DNA from 4 places in the Oleiagrimonas sp. MCCC 1A03011 genome. Region 1 is predicted to be linked to each of the others. Evidence: predicted binding sites of a transcription regulator. Region 1 holds the regulator's gene; each other region holds the start of a gene.
What was found. The regulator sigma-54, encoded in region 1, starts transcription at its own class of promoters, with help from an activator protein. The targets are predictions, from matches to a motif close to TGGCACGNGCNTTGC.
Positions count from the first base shown of each region.

Region 2: the regulator sigma-54 is predicted to act here: its motif matches at 1,577-1,591, upstream of BTJ49_RS02675 (HlyD family efflux transporter periplasmic adaptor subunit).
Region 3: the regulator sigma-54 is predicted to act here: its motif matches at 1,563-1,577, upstream of BTJ49_RS06135 (HlyD family efflux transporter periplasmic adaptor subunit).
Region 4: the regulator sigma-54 is predicted to act here: its motif matches at 1,742-1,756, upstream of adh (aldehyde dehydrogenase).

Region 1 is NZ_MSPY01000001.1:302,948-306,182, forward strand. It holds gene lptB (LPS export ABC transporter ATP-binding protein) at 1-482, shown strand, start outside; gene BTJ49_RS01495 (RNA polymerase factor sigma-54) at 585-2,036, shown strand; gene raiA (ribosome-associated translation inhibitor RaiA) at 2,256-2,576, shown strand; gene hprK (HPr(Ser) kinase/phosphatase) at 2,691-3,235, shown strand, end outside.
Region 2 is NZ_MSPY01000001.1:590,094-593,328, reverse strand. It holds gene BTJ49_RS02695 (hypothetical protein) at 1-89, shown strand, start outside; gene BTJ49_RS02690 (hypothetical protein) at 162-470, shown strand; gene BTJ49_RS02685 (GIY-YIG nuclease family protein) at 477-746, opposite strand; gene BTJ49_RS02680 (glutathione S-transferase family protein) at 743-1,372, opposite strand; gene BTJ49_RS02675 (HlyD family efflux transporter periplasmic adaptor subunit) at 1,604-2,857, shown strand; gene BTJ49_RS02670 (ABC transporter ATP-binding protein) at 3,137-3,235, shown strand, end outside.
Region 3 is NZ_MSPY01000002.1:554,635-557,869, reverse strand. It holds gene BTJ49_RS06140 (ABC transporter ATP-binding protein) at 1-71, opposite strand, end outside; gene BTJ49_RS06135 (HlyD family efflux transporter periplasmic adaptor subunit) at 249-1,517, opposite strand; gene BTJ49_RS06130 (sigma-70 family RNA polymerase sigma factor) at 1,743-2,333, shown strand; gene BTJ49_RS15730 (hypothetical protein) at 2,336-2,935, shown strand; gene BTJ49_RS06125 (PDZ domain-containing protein) at 2,953-3,235, shown strand, end outside.
Region 4 is NZ_MSPY01000002.1:117,960-121,194, forward strand. It holds gene BTJ49_RS04160 (sigma-54-dependent Fis family transcriptional regulator) at 1-1,546, opposite strand, end outside; gene adh (aldehyde dehydrogenase) at 1,796-3,235, shown strand, end outside.

The DNA of each region.
Region 1 (3,235 bases):
ACCTGCCGCAGGAGCCGTCGGTGTTCCGACGCCTGAGTGTGGCCGACAACATCATGGCTGTGCTGGAACTGCGCGACGATCTCGACGCACGCGAACGCGGCAAGGAACTGGATTCCCTGCTGGACGAGCTGAAAATCAGCCACATCGCCACGCAGAAAGGCATCAGCCTGTCCGGCGGCGAACGCCGGCGTGTGGAGATCGCCCGCGCACTGGCCGGCCGTCCGCGCTTCATGCTGCTGGACGAACCCTTCGCTGGCGTCGACCCGATCTCCGTCGGCGAGATCCAGCGCATCGTGCGCCACCTCAAGGACCGCGGCATCGGCGTGCTGATCACCGATCACAACGTGCGTGAAACGCTGGGCATCTGCGACCGGGCCTACATCCTCAACGAAGGCGAAGTGCTGGCTCGGGGCAACCCGGCGCACATCCTCGCCGACCCGAAGGTCCGCGAGGTCTACCTGGGCCACGAGTTCAAGCTCTGACGCCACAGCGAGACCGCCTTCACCGATTGCATGCGTAGGCGCTGGTTCGGGCCGACGCATAGGGTTAGGATGAACCTGACACCCCAGCACTTGCATTAACGGATGAAACCTGGGCTTCAGCTTCGCCTCAACCAGCAGCTCGCGCTGACGCCGCAATTGCAGCAGGCCATCCGCCTGTTGCAGCTGTCGCAACTCGAGCTCGAAACCGAGCTGCGCCAGATCACCGAAACCAACCCCCTGCTGGAGTTCACCGACGACAGCGAGGAGCCGACGCTCGACGTCGACGGCAACCCTTCCGAACCCGCTGCGGACGCCGAGCCACCGGCCGAGAACGCGACCGAGACCAAGACCGACGACTGGGAGAGCGACCCCTCCCGCGAAGCCGAATCCTACGGCCCCAGCGGCGGCGGAACCGTCAACGGCAGCGGCGGTGGCGAGGAGGACGACTTCGAACCGCAGAACGCCGCGCCCGAGGGCCTGCGCGAACACCTCGTCTGGCAGCTCAACCTCGAATCGCTGTCACCGCGCGAGCAAGCCATCGCCCTGGCCATCATCGACGCACTGGACGACGACGGCTATTTGCACGAAGGTCTGGCGTCGGTGCTCGCCGCCCTGCCGCCGCAGCACGGTGTGGACGAAGCCGAAATCGATGCCGTGCGGCGACGCCTGCAGCGTCTCGATCCGACCGGCGTCGCCAGCCTCGATTTGCGCGACTGCCTTCTGGCCCAGTTGCAGCAGCTGGAACCGGATACACCGCAACTGGCGCTCGCCTGCGGCATCGTCGAGATCGGCCTGGACCTGCTGGCCAAGAACGACCTGCCGCGCCTGGCCAGCAAACTGAAGTCACCCATCGAGGACATCGCCGACGCCAGCGCGCTGATTCGCAGCCTCGACCCGCGGCCGGGCGCGCGCCTCGACCCCACACCGACCGAATACGTCACGCCCGACGCCTATGCATGGCGCGACGGCACGCGCTGGCGCGTCAGCCTCAGTCCCGACTCGCAGCCGCGATTGGGCCTCAACCAGCATTACTGCAGCCTCATCAAGCAGGCCTCGCGCGAGGACGCGGCGTACCTGCGCGGGCGCATGCAGGAAGCGCGCTGGCTGCTGAAGAGTCTGCAGTCGCGCGCCGAAACCATCCTCAAGGTCGCCGAGGCCATCGTGCGACGGCAGAGCGCCTTCCTCGACTACGGCCCGGAAGCCATGCGCCCGCTGGTGCTGCGCGAAGTCGCCGAGCAAGTCGGCATGCACGAATCGACCATCTCGCGCGTGACCACGCGCAAGTACCTGCACACCCCGCGCGGCACCTTCGAATTCAAGTATTTCTTTTCCTCCGGCGTCTCCACCGACACCGGCGGCAGCGCATCGGCCACGGCGATCCAGGCCATGCTGCGCAAGCTGGTTGACGAAGAGGACACCAGCCGACCGCTGTCGGACAAGGCGTTGGCCGAACATCTCAACGAACGCGGCATCCAGGTGGCACGCCGCACCGTCGCCAAGTACCGCGAGCAATTGCGCATTCCCAGCTCGAATGAACGTCAGCGTATCGGCTGAGAAACTTGAGGGAACCCTTTCACGCCCCCAACGTCAGAATCAAGGAGGTATGGAAAACAGGCACCACACACCAGGCAACCCGATCGCGCCCAGGCTCCGACCACGAACTGCGCGACTGGCATGAAGCATGGGTTGCCCTCGCGAGGGATTGCCCGACACCGGACTTCCGGCGTCATGCCGCCATGCGGCAAATCCAATCATTCCTTTCAGGAGGCGACCATGCACGTTCAACTCAGCGGCCACCAGATCGACGTCACCCCGGCATTGCGCGATCACCTGCAATCCAAGCTGGACCGCCTCACGCGACATTTCGACAACATCACCTCGCTCAACGTGGTCCTGAGCGTGGAGAAACTGGAGCAACGCGCCGAGGGCACCGTCAACGCGGCCGGCGCCACCGTGCATGCCGAAGCCTGCGACAGCGACATGTACGCCTCCATCGACGTGCTCATCGACAAGCTGGTCGCACAGTTGCGCAAGCACAAGGAAAAGCTGACCGATCATCACCGCGCCGAAGTGCGCCAGATGCGCGCCGGCTGACGCCGCCGCACCGCCGGGCCGGTCCATCCTCGACCGGCCCGGCGCGCAATGAACGGGCGACGCACTTCCCGCAAACTGGCACAATGACCGCCATGCCCCGCATGAGTGGCCCACGTGGAACAGCTGACCGCCCGACAACTCTTCGATGACGTGGAAGACCGCATGGCGCTGCGCTGGGTCGCCGGCCTGCGCGGCGAATCGCGCGTCGTCAAGATCGACCGCTCGCAGTCGCGCCGGCCGTCGCTGGTCGGTTATCTCAACATCATCTATCCCAACAAGGTGCAGATCATCGGCACCGAAGAGCTGCGCTATCTCGACAGCCTCGACTCGCGCCAGCGCTGGAAGACCATCCAGAAGATCATCGCCAACGCGCCCATCGCGCTGATCATCAGCAAGGAACAGAGCGTCCCTTCGGACCTGCGCGATGCGGCCGAGGAATCGGACACGCCGCTGTGGCTGAGCAGCAAGCGTGGCCACGAATTGCTGACCTGGCTGCAGTACCACTTGGCGCGCAGCCTGGCGCGCTCGATCACGCTGCACGGCGTGTTCATGGAGGTCTACTCCATCGGTGTGCTGATCACCGGCGAACCCGGCTCGGGCAAGAGCGAACTGGCGCTGGAGCTGGTCACGCGCGGCCACCGGCTGGTCGCCGACGACGC
Region 2 (3,235 bases), 290 kb from region 1:
TGGCCACTTCGGGTGCCGGGCCGCCGGATACCTGCACCCAAGCGACGTCTGAACTGCGTTCGCGTTTCCCGTATCCTGACGAACCGTGACCGCTGCAGGCGCGGTGCGCGAACCGTTGCCCGTGCGGCCAGCAGGCCGTCATCGTCCGAGGAGAGCACGCCATGAGAACACGCTACCGCTACTGGATCGTCTGCGCGTTATCGCTGCTGCTGACGCTGTTCGCCTTGCTGGTGTTTCCGCAGATGAACCCGTCGACGATGACGGTACGCATCGTGGTGGTGGTGGCCTGGATTGCGGCCCTGGTCTGGGTACTGCAGCCGCAGGCGAGGCAGGCCGGCGGCTGGGCACATCTGCCGCCGATGCGCTTTGCGGTCAATGCGCTGGGTGTGATCGTCGGCATCGCGCTGTTCGCCGGGCTTGGCGTGATGCTGGCCTCGATGTTCCACGCGCAATTTCTGGCGGCTGCCTGAGCACGTTTACGCGGTGTGCAGGGCCTCGATTCGCGCGGCACGCGGCAGACGTTTCCAGGCGATTTCCAGTTTCAGTGCGGCACTCTTCGATTCGACCCAGACCCACCCCAGCAGTCGTCGCGGCGGGTTGCTGCGGGTGAAGCGCGCGCCCTTGCCGGCGACGTGCTGGGCATAGCGCTTCTCCGGGTCGCGGGCGATACCGGTGTAGACGCGACCATCGGCGCATTCGAGCAGGTAGACGGCCCAGGCCTCCGGCCCGGGCGGTGCCGCATTCACGCCCATTCGCTGAGCTGTTCGCGCTCGTAGAGCATCTTCCACGACGGGCGTGCCTTCACCTTCGCAGCGAGCGCGGCCAGCGATGGCCAGTCGGTGGCCGGCCGCGGCATATTGCGCGCCCAGCGCATCAGCATGACGACGTACAGGTCGACGACGCTGAAGGTCTCGCCGAGCATGTACGGGCCATGCGTGTCGAGGTGTTCGGCGATATGCGTCCAGGAGGCCTCGATGCGGCGGCGGCCGGCTTCGGCAATGCTCTCGGCGCTCTCGGGCACGAACTCGTCGGCATAGAACCACTGCCGGAAACCCGGTTGCAGCGTGTCGGCCAGGTAGAACATCCATTGCAGATAGTCGGCGCGCTTGGCATCACCGATGGCCGGGGCGAGTTTCGCTTCGGGGTGGCGCTCGGTCAGCAGCATGGCCAGGGCCGCGGTTTCGCCATGCGAGGCGCCGTCCACGATCAGCGTCGGCACGGTGCCGGCGGGATTGAGCGCCAGATAGGCCTCGCTCCGCTGTTCGCCGGCGGCCAGATCCACCGCCTTCAGTTCGTAGGGAGCGCCGCATTCGATCAGCGTCAGGTGCGTCAGCATGGCGGCGGTGCCGGGGGCGAAGTAGAGGGTGTACATGCGTCACTCCGTGGCGGTCGTTGCGTGCATCTTACGTGGCTCGTTGGTGGACGCCAGCGTTGCGCCGGCGCTGCGCCATCCGCGTGGCTGGCGTACGCATGCGGATGATGATGTCCGGATTCGGACATGCCCGCGTTTGATTCTGGCTGAACACGAAAAGGCTAGTGGATTGTTATTTCATGCATTTTTCAGTGTTCGCTGGCGTGGCACGGTGTTTGCTGTATCTGGGTTATGGATATCGCCAACCCGAAACTGAAGCAACGTAAGAAGCGAAAACGCCTGCTGCTGATCGGCGGCAGCGTGCTGGCATTGGCCGTCGTCGTCTCCGCAGCAGCCTGGATGGGGCCGGCGCTGCCGAGTGCCGATCGTTCGAGTCTGTGGATCGGTACGGTCAAGCGCGGCGACATGCTGCGCGAGGTGCGCGCCACCGGCACGCTGGTATCGCGTCACAAGCGCTGGATCTCGGCCGTCACGGCGGCCCAGGTCGACAGCATCCGGGTGTGGCCCGGCGCCAAGGTGAAGCCGGACACGGTGCTGATGAAGCTCAGCAATCCGGAGGTGGCCGATGCTTTGCGCAATGCGCAGGCGCAGGTGGCTGCGGCCGAGGCGGATGTCGCTTCCAAGCGCGCGCAATTGCAGTCGCAGTTGCTGGACGAGCGCTCCGAACTGGCCAAGGCGCAGTCCGATTACGCTTCGGCCAAGGTCAAGGCCGACGCGGATGCCAAGGCCGAGAAGTTGAACCTGATCCCGCGCGTGGAGTTTCAGCAGGGCCAGATCGCGCTGAAGCAACTGAAGGCGCGGATGGAGATCGAGAAGCAGCGCGTGGCGTCGTTCGCGGCCAGCCTGCATGCGCAGATGGATGCGGTCGAAGCGCATCTCGCGCAGCAGCGCAGCAATCTGCAGCTGCGCCAGCGTCAGGCCGATGCGCTGGATGTGAAGGCGGGCATCGCCGGCGTTTTGCAGCAGGTGGCCGTGCAGGAGGGTGCGCAGGTCGCGGCCGGCGCCAACCTGGCGCAGGTGGCGCGTCCGGACGTGCTGATCGCGCGGCTCAAGGTGCCCGAGGTGCAGGCCAAGGACGTTGCCATGGGCATGCCGGTCAGCGTGGATACCCACAACGGTGTCGTATCGGGTCAGGTCGAGCGCATCGATCCGGCGGTGACCGATGGCAGCGTGCAGGTGGACGTGCGTCTGCTCGGCAAGCTGCCGCCGGGTGCGCGTCCGGATCTGTCGGTCGACGGTCGCATCCGCATCGCGCAATTGAAGAACGTACTGTCGGTGGGCCGCCCGGCACTGGCCAAGGCCGACAGCGACATCAGTCTGTTCCGTCTCGACGGCGACGGCGGCACCGCAACGCGTGTGCCGGTGCGTGTGGGTGCGACGTCGGTGGACCGTGTGCAGGTCCTGCGTGGCCTGAAGGCCGGCGACAAGGTGATCCTGTCCGACGCCAGTCAGTGGGACGGCTACGACCGCATCCGGGTGCATTGAAGTGGGGGCGAGGGGAAACCCGGCAGGCTGGGGACGCCGTGGCCGGGCAAGGATCGAAGCGTTCACAACAAGGCGTGTAATGGTCAGGGAAGGCACCCAAGCCGAACTTCGCGGGGGTGCGAAGTTCGGTGCTCCGTGGTTCTCGAGCGAGGCGTGGAGTGTTTACAGCAGGGAGTTCAAGGGCCAGGGAAGGCATCTGGATACGGGGCTTCGCGAAGAAATGGGCGTGTCACCGTTGTGCCGCCATACGTTCGAACATCCAAAAATCATGGTGATTGCATGAACGAGAATCGAAAAGTCATCGCCCTGGAGGGCGTGCGCAAGGTGTTTCAGGCCGACGAGGTGGAAACGCACGCGTTGTCCGATGTGCACCTCTCT
Region 3 (3,235 bases), on a different contig from region 1:
AAATCGCGAAGCGCGTAGGTCTCCACGACTTCGGTGCGATAGACCTTGGACAGGTGGGTCATCTTCAGCATGGTGGACTTCCTTGGTTGGAATGAATGAATCGTTTTCGTGCGTGGAAAAGAACGCCGCCCGTTCAGGTGGCACGGATGACTCAGAGGTATTCCGTCACGATGTTGCGCAGAACGGGTGGATACAGGTACATGTTCCTTAAAAACTCTTCGCCGAATCCGGAACGGAGCGCATGACGATCAATCGCTGATCGCCACGCGCGCGGCGCCGTTGAAGTTGTCGGTGCCCGAGATCACCACCTTGTCGCCGACCTTCAGGCCCTGCAGGATCTCGACTTTGTCGATGGAGCTGGCGCCGACGCGGATCGGCGTCTTCACCGCGATGCCGTCGTGCACCACATAGGCGTAGCGACCGCCGGATTCGTCAACGAAGGAACCGCGCGCTACCGTCAGCACGTTGTCGCGCTTGTCCAGCACGATGCGCACCGACAGACGCTGGTTCTGGCGCAGGTGCTCGGGCTTGGCGCCCTCGAAACGTACCCGCGCAGCCACCTCGCCATTGACGACCTCCGGTGAGATGGCGCTCACCTGACCGTTCCAGGCGTTTCCGTTGCCGCTGATGCGCGCCGGCATGCCGACACCGAGATCCCGAGCGAAGCTCTCTGGCACCTTCACCTCGACCTCGAGTGCCGACAGATCGATCACGCTGAGCAATTTGGCATCCTTGGCCACAGTGGCGCGCGGTGCCACGAACAGCTGGCCGATCTGACCGTTCACCGGCGAACGCACATTGAGTTCTCCGACCCGACGTTCGAGATCCTGGACCAGCAATGCCTGTCGGTCGTGCGCGAGTTTCTTGGCCTTGACGTCGAAACCAAGACTGTCGCGATTGAGGCTGAGATCGCTCTGCGCATGCTTGAGCTTGATCTGCGCCTTCTCTAACGAATCCTTGGCATGATCAACGTCCGAGCGCGTGAACGCTCCGTTCTTGAACGCCTCTTGATAACGCTTGAAATCGCGATCAGCGCTCTGCACATCGATCCGCGCCGTCTCCACATTCTGCTCGAGCTGGCCACGCTGCTTGCGCGCATCGATCTTGGCGCGCTCGTAATCGACTTCCATGGCATCCAGATTCGATTTCTCCTGTGCCAGCTTGTTCTTCAGCTCGGGGCTGTCGATCGTCGCCAGCACCTGACCGCGCTTGACCGTGTCACCGGCGTGCACCTTCAACGCAACCATGCCCGGTGAGTTGGCGTACAGCGTCGGGCGGACAGCAGCGACCACGCGACCGTCGGCGGCAATGTCGTTGACGAACGCACCCCGCTGCACGGTGGCAAACGACAGCCGTGACGCGCTGACCGAGCTCGAGGCCGAAAGCATGTGCTTCAGGCTCGGCACCAGCAGTCCGATCACCACGATCACTGCGACCCCGATTCCGATCAGAACCAGGCGACGACGTTTGGGATGGACCTCGATCAATTGGTCCTGCGCGGATGTATCTCGAATCATGTAGCAATCCCCTGCGCATGAAAGGCGCGTTCAGGTGAATTGTCTGCAAGCCCCGTGCCAACCCCGGCCAGACCAGCTAACCACATGTTTTCCATGAGAATGGAAGAAGCCAGCGCCCCTACCGAAAAGTGTCCGCGGACACTGACCGGACACTATCGGCGAGCATTCGCGGCGTACGCCGGAGACGGGTGCGACCCTTTCTGTTCCTGGCGCATCATGTAAGACGTGAACCCGAACTCGACATTCCGGCAGGACCTGCCCGACACCCTCATCGACCGCTTCCGCGCGGGAGACCTGGATGCGTTCGAGCAGATCTATCGCCGATTCGAACGCCCTGCGTTCACCCTCGCGTTACGCCTGACCGGGCAACGCGAGAGTGCACAGGAAGTACTGCAGGACGCCATGCTCAAGGCCTTCGAGCGAGTCGGACAGTTCCGCGGCGATGCGCCTTTCTGGGGCTGGTTGCGGCGGCTGGTCATCAACGAAGCACTGATGGTGCTGCGCAAACGCGGCCGTTTCGCGGACGCCCCCTTCGAAGAAGACGCCTTCGTCGACCATGCGCCCGCTCCCTGGATACACGCCGACGCGCCGACGCTCGAACGCGCCCTGGCCGAACTGCCGGACACCGCGCGCGCCGTGCTGTGGCTCTACCACGTCGAGGGTTACACCCATGTCGAGATCGCCGAACAATTCGGCCGTACGGTGAGCTTTTCCAAGTCGCAGGTGGCGCGCGGCACGCAACGCCTGCGTGAACTTCTGCAACCCGAACCGGGCTATTCGCCCTGCCTGATCAACGCCGCGGGCAACGCATCATGAACATGTTCCCTCCCCACAACCAGCACGACGCCGGGCCGGACCGCCTCCGCGAAGCGCTGTCGCAATTGCCCGAGCATGCCCCCGACAGCGAGACCTGGTCGCGCATCCATGCACGCGCCGTCTCGCGCCGACGCAGTCGCCGGCGGTTGCGCCGCATTCTTCCGCTGGCTGCAGCCGCCAGCCTGCTGCTCGCACTGGGCATGCCCGTTCTGCACGACGCGACATCGCCTGACCGCGCCCCCCTGCAAACGCAGACACACGTATCCACACCGATGCAAAACCCGGCAACGGCGCACACCGCCATGCCGACCGTAGCCACCCTGCAGCATCGCTCCATGCGCATGGAGCAATGGCTGAGCGAACTGCGCACCCACGGCGCACCGCTGCAAGGAATCGCTCTGGCACGTGCAGTGGATCTGCAGGACCGCATCGGTCTGGTCGATCTGCAACTTTCCGCACCCGGCGACACGCCCGCACGCAAGGCGCTGTGGCAGCAGCGCGTGAACCTGCTCCAGGACCTGGCGATGCTGCGCGTCAGCCAGTCGCCGGTCTCCGATCAACGCGCCATGGCCGAAAGCCGCAGCGCAGCCATTCAACTGTGACCCCGAGGAGACACCTCATGTACCGACGCATTCTCTGTATTACTGCGTTGCTGCTGGCCGCTTTCGCGGTCCAGGCCGCACCGCCGCCCTCGACACCCAGTCCCGCCGAACAGGCCAAGCTGCAGAAGGAATTCCAGCATCTGCAGAAGCGCATGGAAGAACTGGGTGAGCGCATGGGCAAGCTCGCCGTGCGCATGCACGCCGACGACCCCAAGGTCTACGCCTATCGCTTCATGGCCGATCCGGACCGCGGCATGCTCGGCCTGGTCATGATGCCGACCGACAAGGGCCTGAAGGTCG
Region 4 (3,235 bases), on a different contig from region 1:
GCGGCATGTTCTGGTCGTCGCCGCCGAGCGCGCGCCACAGCTGCGTGATGCGGTCGGCCAGATCCGCCTGTTCGCGTAGTGGCGGCAGGCATAGCGTGGTCTGCGCGATGCGGTAGTACAGGTCGGCGCGGAAGCGGCCGCTTTCGACGTCGGCGGCGACGTCGCGATGGCTGGCGGCGATCACCGCGAAATCCACCGGCGTGGCGCGACCGCCGCCGAGTGGCGTGATTTCGCGTTCTTGCAGCACGCGCAGCAGACGCGTCTGCAGGGCGGCCGGCATGTCGCCGATCTCGTCCAGGAACAGCACGCCGCCGTCGGCGTCGCGCAGCAGCCCGGTGGCGCCTTCGCGGCGCGCGCCGGTGAAGGCGCCGGGCCGATAGCCGAACAGTTCCGATTCGATCAGGTTTTCCGGCAACGCAGCGCAGTTGATCGCCACGAAGGGCGCGTCGGCGCGCCGGCTGCGGCGATGAAGTTCGCGCGCGGCGACTTCCTTGCCGCTGCCGGTCTCGCCCTGCAGCAGCACGGGAATGTCGGCATCGAGCAGGCGCGCGTGGCGCTGCAGGGCGTCGCGCATGGCGTCGTCGAAGAGCGGCGCGATCCGCTTGGTCGGCGTCGACGGGGCGGCGCTGCGCCGCGCGGTGCGTGGCAGCCGCGCCGGGATCACGTCGCGCTGCGCCTGGAACGCGATCCCGCCCGGACCGCGCAGTTCCTGCACGCCCCGGCCTCGCGGCTGCGCCGATTCGAACAGGCTGCTGTAGCGGCAGCGGCCGACCTCGTCCCAGTCCACGCCCAGCATGTCCAGCGCGTAGCGGTTGGCGGCGACCAGGTGGTGGTCCTCGAACACCAGCACGCCCTCGCGGTGCGTGCCGAGCAGGGCGGCGTCGGCATGCAGGCGGATGACCTCGCGTCCGGCCAGCTCGCGTTCCAGCAGGCGGCGCTCGATCTGGTCGACGGCGAAGCGCACCATGCCCAGCGCGTGCACGTGATGCACGCTGGCCTCGCCGGACAGGTCAAGCAGGCCGACGATGCGACCGCGTCCGTCGAGGATCGGCGAGGCCGAGCAGCTGAGCACGCGGTGCGCGCCGAAGTAGTGCTCCGCGCCGCGCACCTCGACCGCGCGCTTGTCGTGCAGTGCGGTGCCGATGGCGTTGGTACCGGTGTGGTCCTCGCTCCAGGTCACGCCCGGTCGCAGGGACACCCGCGCGGCCTTGTCGAGAAAGTCCGCGCTGCCCATGGCGTCGAGAATGAGTCCGTCCGGGGCCGTCAGCATGACCACGCTGCCGGTGGCCTGGGCGTCGGTGTACAGCGCTTCCATCTCCGGTCGACACAGGCGGCACAGTTCTTCGTAGCGCTCGCGCAGCGCGCGCACGGCGGCCTGTTCCAGCGGGCCGGCGTCCAGCCGTGCGTCGCTGGCCAAACCCAGTGCGCGGCAGCGGTTCCAGGATTGCGCGATGGTGTCGGAGACCAGTCCCCGCGGCGGCAGACCGGCTTCGAAGAAGCGGCGGCGCGCGGAACGGATGCTGTCGGTGGAGAGGGTACGGCGCATGGCGAACTCCCGACTGTCGCATTCTGCGACAGTGTCTCAGGCGACTGTCTCCCTACAGAGCACACAATCCGTGCCCGGCGCAAGTGCAGTGCGCGACGGATTGTCTCGGCTTGAAACGGTATGCGCTCATAACTTCATGTAATAGAAGGCATTGCTCGCCACGCTCCCGAAGTGCGAATCGTTCCCGCGCGTGGTTGGCACGACCTGTGCGTTGTCCTGTACACCTTGCACACAACGGGAGCCGAGGACATGACCAAGCTGGAACAACACCACCTGCCGGTACAGGTGCCCTTCAAGCAGCGCTACGACAACTTCATTGGCGGCCAGTGGGTCGCGCCGAAGGCGGGCCGCTACTTCGAGAACATCACGCCGATCACCGGCAAGCCGTTCTGCGAGATCGCACGCTCGGACAAGGACGATGTGGAAGCCGCGCTGGATGCCGCACACAAGGCCAAAGATGCCTGGGGGCGGATGTCCGTGGCCGAGCGCGCACTGATCCTCAACCGCATTGCCGACCGCATGGAGGAAAACCTCGAACTGCTGGCGCATGCCGAGACCTGGGACAACGGCAAGCCGATCCGCGAGACGATGAACGCCGATCTGCCGCTGGCGGTGGATCACTTCCGCTACTTCGCCGGCGCGATCCGCGCCCAGGAAGGCGGCATCAGCGAGATCGACCACGACACGGTGGCCTACCACTTCCATGAACCGCTGGGCGTGGTCGGTCAGATCATCCCGTGGAATTTCCCGCTGCTGATGGCGACCTGGAAGCTGGCGCCGGCGCTGGCCGCCGGCAACTGCGTGGTGCTCAAGCCCGCTGAGCAGACTCCGGCCGGCATCCTGGTCTGGGCCGAGCTGATCGCCGATCTGCTGCCGCCGGGCGTGCTCAACATCGTCAACGGCTTCGGTCTGGAGGCGGGCAAACCGCTGGCGTCCAGCGACCGCATCGCCAAGATCGCCTTCACCGGCGAGACCACCACCGGCCGCCTGATCAGCCAGTACGCCAGCCAGAACCTGATTCCGGTGACGCTGGAACTGGGCGGCAAGTCGCCGAACATCTTCTTCGACGATGTCGCCCGCGAAGACGATGATTTCTTCGACAAGGCCATCGAGGGCTTCGTGCTGTTCGCGCTCAACCAGGGCGAGGTCTGCACCTGCCCGTCGCGCGCGCTGGTGCACGAATCGATCTACGAGAAATTCATGGAACGCGCGATCGAGCGCGTGAACGCGATCAAGCAGGGCAACCCGCTCGATCCCGAGACCATGATCGGTGCGCAGGCTTCCAACGAGCAGATGGAGAAGATCCTGTCCTACCTCGACATCGGCCGGCAGGAAGGCGCCGAGGTGCTGGCGGGCGGCGGGCGCGCCGAGTTGGGCGGCGAACTCAAGGACGGCTACTACGTCCAGCCGACCGTGTTCCGCGGCCACAACAAGATGCGCATCTTCCAGGAAGAGATCTTCGGGCCGGTGGTCTCGGTGACCACGTTCAAGGACGAGGACGAAGCCATGGCGATCGCCAACGACACGCTGTACGGGTTGGGCGCCGGTGTGTGGAGTCGCGACATCAATCGCTGCTACCGCTTCGGTCGCGGCATCCAGGCCGGTCGCGTGTGGACCAACTGCTATCACGCCTATCCGGCGCACGCCGCGTTCGGCGGCTACAAGCAGTCCGGCATCGGTCGCGAGAAC